DNA from 3 places in the Streptomyces sp. NPDC096324 genome. Region 2 is predicted to be linked to each of the others. Evidence: riboswitches for the same ligand, from Rfam matches in the RefSeq annotation. Region 2 holds a riboswitch; each other region holds the start of a gene.
The links. Region 2 has a riboswitch for cyclic di-AMP ahead of ACIQ7M_RS06305 (C40 family peptidase). Riboswitches for the same ligand answer to the same signal wherever they lie in the genome.
Positions count from the first base shown of each region.

Region 1: it holds a riboswitch for cyclic di-AMP, as region 2 does, so the genes downstream of both, ACIQ7M_RS22345 (transglycosylase family protein) here and ACIQ7M_RS06305 (C40 family peptidase) in region 2, are expected to answer to the same signal.
Region 3: it holds a riboswitch for cyclic di-AMP, as region 2 does, so the genes downstream of both, ACIQ7M_RS31125 (M23 family metallopeptidase) here and ACIQ7M_RS06305 (C40 family peptidase) in region 2, are expected to answer to the same signal.

Region 1 is NZ_JBIWFK010000007.1:555,076-558,339, forward strand. It holds gene ACIQ7M_RS22340 (transglycosylase family protein) at 85-957, shown strand; cyclic di-AMP (ydaO/yuaA leader) riboswitch at 1,141-1,334, shown strand; gene ACIQ7M_RS22345 (transglycosylase family protein) at 1,339-2,040, shown strand; gene eno (phosphopyruvate hydratase) at 2,415-3,264, shown strand, end outside.
Region 2 is NZ_JBIWFK010000002.1:635,141-638,404, forward strand. It holds gene ACIQ7M_RS06295 (ATP-dependent Clp protease proteolytic subunit) at 1-575, shown strand, start outside; gene ACIQ7M_RS06300 (hypothetical protein) at 583-888, shown strand; cyclic di-AMP (ydaO/yuaA leader) riboswitch at 1,225-1,421, shown strand; gene ACIQ7M_RS06305 (C40 family peptidase) at 1,425-1,898, shown strand; gene ACIQ7M_RS06310 (ATP-binding protein) at 2,103-2,561, opposite strand; gene ACIQ7M_RS06315 (helix-turn-helix transcriptional regulator) at 2,773-3,264, shown strand, end outside.
Region 3 is NZ_JBIWFK010000013.1:23,696-26,959, reverse strand. It holds gene ACIQ7M_RS31140 (dihydrofolate reductase family protein) at 1-36, shown strand, start outside; tRNA gene ACIQ7M_RS31135 (tRNA-Met) at 132-205, shown strand; gene ACIQ7M_RS31130 (PP2C family protein-serine/threonine phosphatase) at 548-1,615, shown strand; cyclic di-AMP (ydaO/yuaA leader) riboswitch at 1,831-1,987, shown strand; gene ACIQ7M_RS31125 (M23 family metallopeptidase) at 1,999-3,033, shown strand; gene ACIQ7M_RS31120 (aldo/keto reductase) at 3,166-3,264, shown strand, end outside.

The sequences.
Region 1 (3,264 bases), on a different contig from region 2:
CGCTCGAAAGGCTCTCGCATGCTCTCCGGGAACGGCCGTCACCGTCGCCCTCGCCAGGCCCCGGCTCTCATCGTCGCCGCAGGGGTGACCGGATCGGCGATCGTCATCCCGTTGCTCGCCGCGGCGAGCGCGAACGCGGCCGACGGGACCACCTGGGACCGGGTCGCGCAGTGCGAGAGTGGTGGCGCGTGGAGCGCCAACGAAGGCAACGGGTACTACGGCGGCCTCCAGCTCGACCAGGACAACTGGGAGGCGCACGGCGGCCTCGAGTACGCCCCGACGGCCGACCAGGCCAGCCGCTCGCAGCAGATAGCCGTCGCCGAGAAGGTGCTCGCCGACACGGGCCTCGTGGCCTGGCCGACGTGCGGGCCGCTCTCGGGTCTCAGCAAGGGCTCCGGCGGGGTCAGCGTCGACACGGGCGTGGCCGGCGACTCGTCGAGCAGCGGCGACGACGCCGGTTCGTACATCTCGTCCGGCCTGGCGACTTCGCCCAGTTCATCCCCTTCGAGTGATTCGTCCAGTTCGAGCGACTCCTCCGGCACGGAGACCGGCACCGCCACGCCCAGTGCCTCGCAGAGCTCCGACGGCGCGGACGCGGCGACCGGCAAGGGTGATGAATCGCCCAAGTCGGGTCAGAAGGAAGCATCTTCGACCCCCTCCACCTCGTCGAGTTCCGGCACCGGGCGACACCGTGGCGGGGGCGCGGCGGAGAGCACGGCCGACAGCCGGGCCGACGGCTCCGCGGGGCGTCACGCCGCGGCCTCCGAGACCGACGGCGCCGACAGCGAGTACGTGGCCCAGGCCATCGGGAACCTCTGGAGCGTTTCCGACGCCCTTGGCCTCGAAAGCGGATGGGGCGATCTGCCCAAGGTGGACACGGCCCCGGCCGACAGCGGTCCCGGCCTCGTCATTCCTGGTCGGAGCATCGCGGACACGGTCGAAACGGTGCAGAACTAGCGGCAGTTCGCGTCACGGTTCGCTGTGGAATGTCCTATTTGGCGCAAGTGAGAGATGGGTCTCAGAAGCCCTGATCGTCTTTGAAATTAGGGCAATCGACTGCTTACGGTCGTGACCGCTCGCCACAGCGGGCTCCGACGGTCGCAACGCCGAATCCTGCCAACGGCCGTACGGGAACAGTCGTCGCGTCATGCGCCGTAGGCAGGAGCGGGGGACCCAAGGTAAGTGCCGGGTCCGGGAGTCGAGAGACACCCGGGAACGGCTTGGGGTGAAGCCGCGTGCCGGACGTCCTGGAGACAGGACCGAGGGCATGCGGCCGGGCAACTCATTCGGCCCGAACCCGACAGCTCACCTCGCAGGCGTCGGTGAGGGGATCTCTCCATGCTGTTCTCCGGCAAGGGCAAGCACCGCCGCCCGAACAAGGCCACCCGTGTCGCCACGCTCGCCGGTGTCACCGGCGTCGCCATCGCGGCCCCGCTGATGGCGGCCGGCAACGCCTCCGCGGCCACCGGCTCCGAGTGGGACGCCGTCGCCCAGTGCGAGTCCGGCGGCAACTGGTCGATCAACACCGGCAACGGCTACTACGGCGGCCTGCAGTTCTCGTCCTCCACCTGGGCCGCGTACGGCGGTACCGCCTACGCCTCGACCGCCGACCAGGCCTCGAAGTCCCAGCAGATCGCCATCGGCGAGAAGGTCCTCGCCGCGCAGGGCAAGGGTGCCTGGCCGACCTGCGGCACCGGCCTGTCGAGCACCCCGTACGGCGGCGGCTCGGCCCCGGCGGCCCCGGCGGCGCCCTCCTCGTCGAGCGCCTCGCAGCAGAGCGCCCCGGCCACCCGTACGACGGAGCAGCCCGCCTCCCGTTCCGCGGAGCGCCCCGCCGCCCAGAAGACCGTCACCACCCCGACCGGCAAGAAGGTCAAGAAGGGCGACGGCGAGTACAAGGTCGTCAAGGGCGACACCCTCAGCTCGATCGCCGAGAAGAAGCACGTCAAGGGCGGCTGGCAGAAGCTGTTCAAGCTGAACAAGGACATCGTCGCCGACGCCGACGTCATCTACCCGGGCCAGCAGCTCCACCTGCGCTGAGCAGCGCGGCACGCCGGTCGACCCGGCCGCTTTCGGCGGAGGGTGGCCGCGATTCCGGCACCGCGCCGCGACGCCCGGCAGGCAACGTCCCCTCGTGGGGCGACGCCCGGCCGGCAACGCCCCCTCGTGGGGTCTCCGCACGCACCGGAGGCCCGCCGAGGTCCCCCGTCCCCACGGGCTCCCCGCTCCGGCACGTGTTCCCCCGCACGTGTCGGAGCGGGGTTTTTTATTTCTTTTTTTGTTCCGTTCAGGAACAATATGTAGGCTCAGTCCGCCCAAGGGGTGGTCGATCGCTGGCCGATCCCCCTGAGCCGGTTAGGCTCATCCCGCGGGGCTGACAAGCTCCGCGTACCGCGTCACATCCCAATAAGGAGATGCTCGTGCCGTCCATCGACGTCGTCGTAGCCCGGGAAATCCTGGACTCCCGAGGCAACCCCACGGTCGAGGTCGAGGTCGGCCTCGACGACGGCAGCACGGGTCGTGCCGCCGTTCCGTCCGGCGCCTCCACCGGAGCGTTCGAGGCCATCGAGCTTCGCGACGGTGACCCGAACCGCTACCAGGGCAAGGGTGTCGAGAAGGCCGTCCTCGCCGTCATCGAGCAGATCGGCCCGGAGCTCGTCGGCTACGACGCCACCGAGCAGCGCCTGATCGACCAGGCGATGTTCGACCTCGACGCCACCGACAACAAGGGCTCGCTCGGCGCCAACGCCATCCTCGGCGTCTCGCTCGCCGTCGCGCACGCCGCCTCCGAGGCGTCCGACCTGCCGCTGTTCCGCTACCTGGGCGGACCGAACGCGCACCTGCTGCCCGTTCCGATGATGAACATCCTGAACGGCGGCTCGCACGCCGACTCCAACGTGGACATCCAGGAGTTCATGATCGCCCCGATCGGCGCGGAGTCCTTCTCCGAGGCCCTGCGCTGGGGCGCCGAGGTCTACCACACCCTCAAGAAGGTGCTGAAGACCAAGGGCCTGTCCACCGGCCTCGGCGACGAGGGCGGCTTCGCCCCGAACCTGGAGTCCAACCGCGCCGCCCTCGACCTCATCCTCGAGGCCATCAAGCAGGCCGGTTACGTCCCCGGCGAGCAGATCGCGCTCGCGCTCGACGTCGCCGCGTCCGAGTTCTACAAGGACGGCAAGTACGAGTTCGAGGGCAAGTCCCGCTCGGCCGCCGAGATGACCGAGTACTACGAGGAGCTCGTCTCCGCGTACCCGCTCGTCTCCA
Region 2 (3,264 bases):
ACCGGACCCTGGATCCGTACGCGAAGCTGCTCGGCGAACGGATCGTGTTCCTCGGGACGCCCATCGACGACACCTCGGCGAACGACGTGACGGCCCAGTTCATGTACCTCGAACACCAGGCGCCCGAACAGGACATCTCGCTGTACATCAACTCCCCCGGCGGCTCCTTCGGTGCGATGACCGCGATCTACGACACGATGCGGTTCGTCACCTGCGACGTCGAGACGGTCTGCCTCGGTCAGGCGGCCTCGGTGGCCGCGGTGCTGCTGGCCTGCGGGACTCCGGGCAAGCGGCTCGCGCTGCCGGGGGCCCGCGTTCTCCTGCGTCAGCCGTCGGCGGCCGAGCCGTTCGAGGGACGGACGAGTGACCTGCTCATCCAGGCCGAGGAGTTGCTGCGGACCCGCCGGACGCTGGAGGAGATGCTCGGGCGCCACACGGGCCGGAGCCCGGAACGGGTCGCGGCGGACCTGGAGCGCGACATGGTCCTCGACGCCCCGGCGGCCCGGGCCTACGGGCTGATCGACCGGATCGTCCCGAGCCGCAGGGCCGCGCTCGACACGTCCGGCGCGAGGTGAGCGGCCGATGATCCCGGACCTCCCCCCGCTGCCCGCGCTGACCCGCGCCGAGGCCGAGCTGATCGACCGCTATCTCGACGTGGTCGACCTGGTCGGCCGCATCAACCCGTCCCGCCCCGGAGACACCTATCGCGGCCTGAGGGCGGCTCAGGCACTCGTCGGCAAGGCGGAGGCCCTGCGGGACGCCCTCGCGCTGATGCATCAGCGGGGCGAGAGCGAGGTGCACGCCCCGACGCTCGCGCAGGCCCTGCGGGTGCTCGACGGAGAGCGGCGGGCCGCCCGGGTCACCGTGCCACCCGAGTCCGGAAGTTGACGGACCCCCACCGCCGACCCGGTACGCGAAAAGCTCCGCGACGTCTGGTCCGCGACTCAAACGGACCGGATGGGGTACCCCCCGACGGCGTATTCATCGGTCCTTTTTGCGACCCCTCCGAGTTGCGCAACACGCGGAGTCCGGACGCCGGATGGGACCCGTCGCCGCAGGTGCGGGCCTCATCGGTGTCTCCAACACGTGCTCGAACAGAGGGGTGTTCACTCGAACAGCCGAGTGGTGAGTAAGCCCACAAAACACCGGTTCCGCTCGGATTTTCCGACTCTGATGAGTGAAGATCCCTTCCGACGACAAGCCCCCGCCACAGCGGCGGGGCGGTCCGGGTGGACGCCGAGTCCTGCCGCCTCCCGGATGCCCGGTCGACAGGAGTGCATCGGCAGGAGTGGAGGACCCAGCTAGACGGGCCGCCGGATCAGTTCCGGGCGGTCCTTGGGGTGAAGCCGCAGCAGCGGCCGGGCAACTTCGCCAGCCCGAATCCGACAGGTCATCCTTCACAGGCGGCTGACGAAGGGTTGCGCATGACTGCGCTCAATCGTGTCCCGTCGCTGTGGACCCGGGCCGGTACGGCCTCGGCGCTCACTCTCGCCGCCGTGGGCGGCAGCCTGGTGGTTCCCGGCATCGCACCCGATGCCGAGGCCGCCACCCTCGCGACGAGGGCACTCCAGGTCGCGGCGTCGAAGCACGGCTCCCCCTACCAGTGGGGCGCCACCGGACCGCACCGCTTCGACTGCTCGGGGCTCACGCTCTACTCGTACAAGAAGGCGGGCAAGAAGCTGCCTCGTACGGCCGCGGCGCAGTACAACAAGACACACCATGTCTCGGCCTCGCACCGCAAGGCCGGTGACCTCGTGTTCTTCCACTCGGGCCGGAACGTGTACCACGTCGGCATCTACGCCGGTAAGGGAAAGATCTGGCACTCCCCGAAGACCGGGGAAGTGGTGAAGCTGCAGAAGATCTGGACGAGAAGCGTCTGGTACGGCAGGGTCGGCTGACCCTTTCGCCCGGGGCGGCGGACCTCGCCGCCCCGGCGCGAGCCCTCTCAGGGCCGCTGTGACGCCCTCCCGGCCCCCTCGTGGGCCTACCGGGCCTGCGCGGCCCTCGTGGACCGGCAACGGCCGGCGCGGTCCCGCGGGCCGATGACGACCGGCACGGCCCTCATGCGCTGATGACGACCGGTCGCTTCGGGGTGTCGGGGCTCAGGGCTCCTGGGGCACCCCGGCCGGCACCGGCTGGGCGGGGACCGTCCACGGGAGCTCGATGGAGACCGTCTTGCCGCCCTCCCGGGTCGGTACGACGGTGAGCCTGCCGCCGCATTCGGCGGTGAGCCAGCGGATGATCACCATGCCGCGGCCGTTGTCCTGCTGGACAGCCGCGGGCAGCCTCTTCGGGAAGCGCGGATGGCTGTCGGTGACACCGATACGCAGCCGCTCCTCCCGGTCGAGACGCACGCCGACCGTGAAGGTGGGCGACTGCCCGAACGTGTGCTGCACCGCGTTGGTGGCCAGTTCGGACACGATCAGCCGCACGGTCTCGGCGACTTCGCAGTCCCCCGGCAGGCCCCATTCGGACAGCACATCGGCGACGAATGTTCGGGCCACGGAAACCGAGACCGGTTCGCTCGGCAGGGTGACGGATGCTTCCTGATGGTCTGCCATGGCGACGTTCGTCCCTTTCCACGGGACCGGAGCCCGACACCGAGCGGATGGTTCGAGTACGGTCCCGGACTGGTGCTTGCGCCAGACTGCCATTACCGGGCCGGTCGCGGGTGCGATCCACCGAGTAATGCATATATCTGTCGCTCGATGCGGTGAACTCTGCGTCGGCAGAGCGTATTCGGACGACTTGGAAGGAGTAAGGAGAACAGCCATGCAGCACGGTCCCGCGGTGCGCCGCCGCAAGCTCGGTGCCGAACTGCGCGCGCTGCGCGCGGGCACGGGTCTCACGAGCGGGGAGGCGGCCCGCCTCCTCGGCTGGCACCAGTCGAAGGTGAGCCGCATCGAGACCGGCACCAGCGGGGTGAAACCGGCCGATGTGGAACGCCTGTTGCACGCGTACGGCGTCGAGGACCCCGAACTGCGGCGACTTCTGGTCGTGTTGGCGGGCTCCGAGGTCAACGGCCGGCACCACTGGTGGCACGCGTACCGCGGGGTGCTCCCGCCGGAGTACCGCGACTTCATCAGCCTGGAGTCCGGCGCCAGCGCCATGCGCACCCTGGAGACCTCTGTCGTACCCGGTCTGCTGCAGACGCCGGAGTACGCCCGCGCGGTGACCCGGGCCGCCGTGGACGGACTGGAGGAGAGCAAGCTCGACACCCTGGTCGAAGTGCGCCTGGCCCGGCAGGACGTGCTGCGCTCGGAC
Region 3 (3,264 bases), on a different contig from region 2:
GCCGAGGCCCCCAACCGGCATCTGGCGGCCCGGTAGAAGCCGGGGAGAAGCCGGGTGCCGGCGGCGCCGGAGGGGCGGGTTTGAACGGGTGTGCTTCGGGTCCCGCGGATGGCGTACACTGGTTTCAACGACGCGGGGTGGAGCAGCTCGGTAGCTCGCTGGGCTCATAACCCAGAGGTCGCAGGTTCAAATCCTGTCCCCGCTACTCAAGGCCAAGGGCCGGAACTCGGATTTACGAGTTCCGGCCCTTGGTGTTTGTCCCGGCGCCTTTTGCCCGGCGTCTCCGCCCGCCTTTCTCCGGCCGTCCTTCCCCGGCCGGTTCCGTTCCGGCGGGGGGTGCCCTTCTCGGGCGGTGCCTTTCTCCCCCGGTCGGGCCACAGGGGTCGCCCGCCGCCTCCGCGCCGGTTCTTCTGGACGGGTGGGGCAGCCAGGAGGTGAGCGGCGGACCGGACAGTTTCCTGACCGGGCCGGGCGGCCGTCCCGCGGTGTCCACGGGCCCGGGAGTCGCCCGTCGCCCGGTCCGGCGCCGGCGCACCCGCGCCGGATCGTGTGGGCGCGCGCCTTCGTCCGGGCCCTGCCCGTGCTGCTCGTCGCCGCCGGGATCGTCTACGACTACTTCACCCCGTCGGAATTCACCGCCGCCCCCTTGTTCGCGGCCGCGCCCCTGGTCGCCGCGCCCTTCTACTCGCTGCGCGGAACCGTTCTCGCCGGCGTCCTCGCCGTGGGCGCGGTCCTCGTGACGCACTGTGTGCTCGGCATCGTCCTCCAGGTCGACGCGGTCACCGAGGTGGTCACCGTGACGACGGCCGCCGTCCTCGCCGTCCTCATCAACACCGTGGTCCGGCGCGGCGACGAACGGCTCGCCTCCGTCCGGGAGATCGCCGAGTTCGCGCAGCGCGCCGTGCTGCCCGAGCCCGAGGCGCGGATCGCCGGGCTCGACGTCGCGGCCCGGTACGAGGCGGCGCAGGAGGACGCGTTCATCGGCGGGGACCTGTACGCGGTGCAGGACTCCCCGTACGGCGTGCGGCTGGTCGTCGGGGACGTACGGGGGAAGGGGATGACCGCGGTGGCCGCCGTCGCGACGGTGGTCGGGGCGTTCGGGGAGGCGGCCGAGCGGGAGGCGACCCTGGGGGGAGTCGCGGAGCGCCTGGAGCGGGCGCTGACACGCGCGGGCACCCGGCGCGACAGCGTCGACGCGGTCGAGGGGTTCACGACCGCCGTCCTCGCCGAGATCCCGCGGGGCGAGGACGTCGTACACGTCGTCAACCGCGGCCATCCGCCGCCCCTGCTGCTGCGTCCCGACGGCACGCTCGTCATCCTCTCCGCCGAGTCCTTCGCGCTGCCCCTCGGGATGAGCGAACTGGGAAGCCTGCCCGCCCCGACGCTGCGGGAGGGATTTCCGCGCGGGGCGACGCTGCTCCTGCACACCGACGGACTGTCCGAGGCCCGCGACGCGCGAGGGGAGTTCTTCGATCCGGCCGCCTGGCTGGCCGGACGGGTCTTCCCCGGCCCCGACGCGTTGCTGACCGCTCTCTTCGAGGCGGCCCGCGAGCACACGGGCGGCCCGCTGACGGACGACATGGCGCTGCTCGCCGTCCGGCGTCACGACCAGTGATCGGACCGTATCCCTCCGCATAACGACTGACGCACCGTCAGGGAAATTCGTGCAAGCGGCATGCGGTCAACTCGCCCGTTTTTCATCGTCCATGACCCCAAAGTCCTGGCCAAGTGGCGTTAATGATCAGTCGGAACAGCTTGGAATTCGGTGCCCGGGTCTATTAACGTTCGATAACGCAGCGCGGTCGTCACAACCGTCACAAGAGGCGGCTCCGTGCGCACGCGCCGAATCCCGCAAGGGAACCGGGGAACCAACTCGTGGGGTGAATCGAGCGTATTCCGCCGTGGAAGCACGGTGGCCGTACGCGCGTAGGAGACCTTCCTGCTCCGAACCCGTCAGCTAACCCGGTAGGCGGCAAGGAAGGAAAGGAGTGCGCCCAGGTGGCGTCCAACCGGCCCGCTCAGCCAACCTCGTTCGCGCCGAACGAAGCCCACACCTTCGGCTATGGCAAGGACGAGGGACCCTGGGAGGAGTGGAACCCCACAGCGGATTCCCTCGCTCCCGTCCGCGGCCGGCACCGCACGGGCAAGCAGCGCGGCGGAGGACTCGCCCGCAGCTCCACGGTTCTCGGCGTCGGTGTCATAGCCGCCGTCGGTGGTGGTGGCATCGCCAGCGCCGCTCCGGGCAAGGCGCCCGTCTCGATCTCGCTGCCCGACCTGTCGTCGGTCACCGCGTCGGCCAAGGCCCTGATATCGGACGGCGGATCCAGCACCCCCAAGGGCTCCACGACTCCGCTCACCACCGCCGGTCTGACCAGCGCCGACGCGGCCCAGGGCAGCACCGACGCCGGTGAGGCGCTGCGCGACCGCATCATGGCGCAGGCCCAGTCGCAGCAGAACCAGGCCGACACCGCCACGCAGAAGGCCGTCCAGACCGCCGCCGCGCAGAAGGCAGTCCAGGCCGCCGCCAAGCAGCAGGACGAGGCCGAGGCCAAGGAAACCGCCGCGAAGCAGAAGGCGGAGGAGGCGGCCAAGCAGAAGGCCGAGGCCGCGCGCCTCGCCGAGCTCGCCAAGAGCTACTCGCTGCCGACCTCGTCGTACACACTGACCTCGCGCTTCGGTGAGGCCGGCTCCATGTGGTCCTCCGGCTACCACACCGGACTCGACTTCGCGGCGCCCACCGGCACGCTGATCAAGGCGATCCACAGCGGCACCATCACCGAGGCCGGCTGGGCCGGCTCGTACGGCTACCGCACGATCCTCACCCTCGACGACGGTACGGAACTCTGGTTCTGCCACCAGTCGTCGATCAGCGTCACCGTCGGCCAGAAGGTCGCCACGGGCGATGTCATCGGACGCGTGGGCGCCACGGGCAACGTCACCGGGCCGCACCTGCACCTCGAGGTGCACCCCGGCGGCGCCGCCACCGGCATCGACCCGATGGCGTGGCTCCAGAGCAAGGGCATCAACCCCTGACCTCCGATCTCCGGCAGCCCTGACGTCAACCCCCCCGACGTCAGGGCTGTTGGTCGTCCGGGCGCGGACGGCGGCGCACCATACCCAGTGCGTGTGGAATACATCCATCCGGTACGGGCGTTGTGGCCCTACATGACTTCCCTTCGCAAGCTCGGTTCGTCCGACCTCGAGGTCTTCCCGCTCTCCCTCGGGGGCAACGTCTTCGGCTGGACGGCCGACGAGACCCGGTCC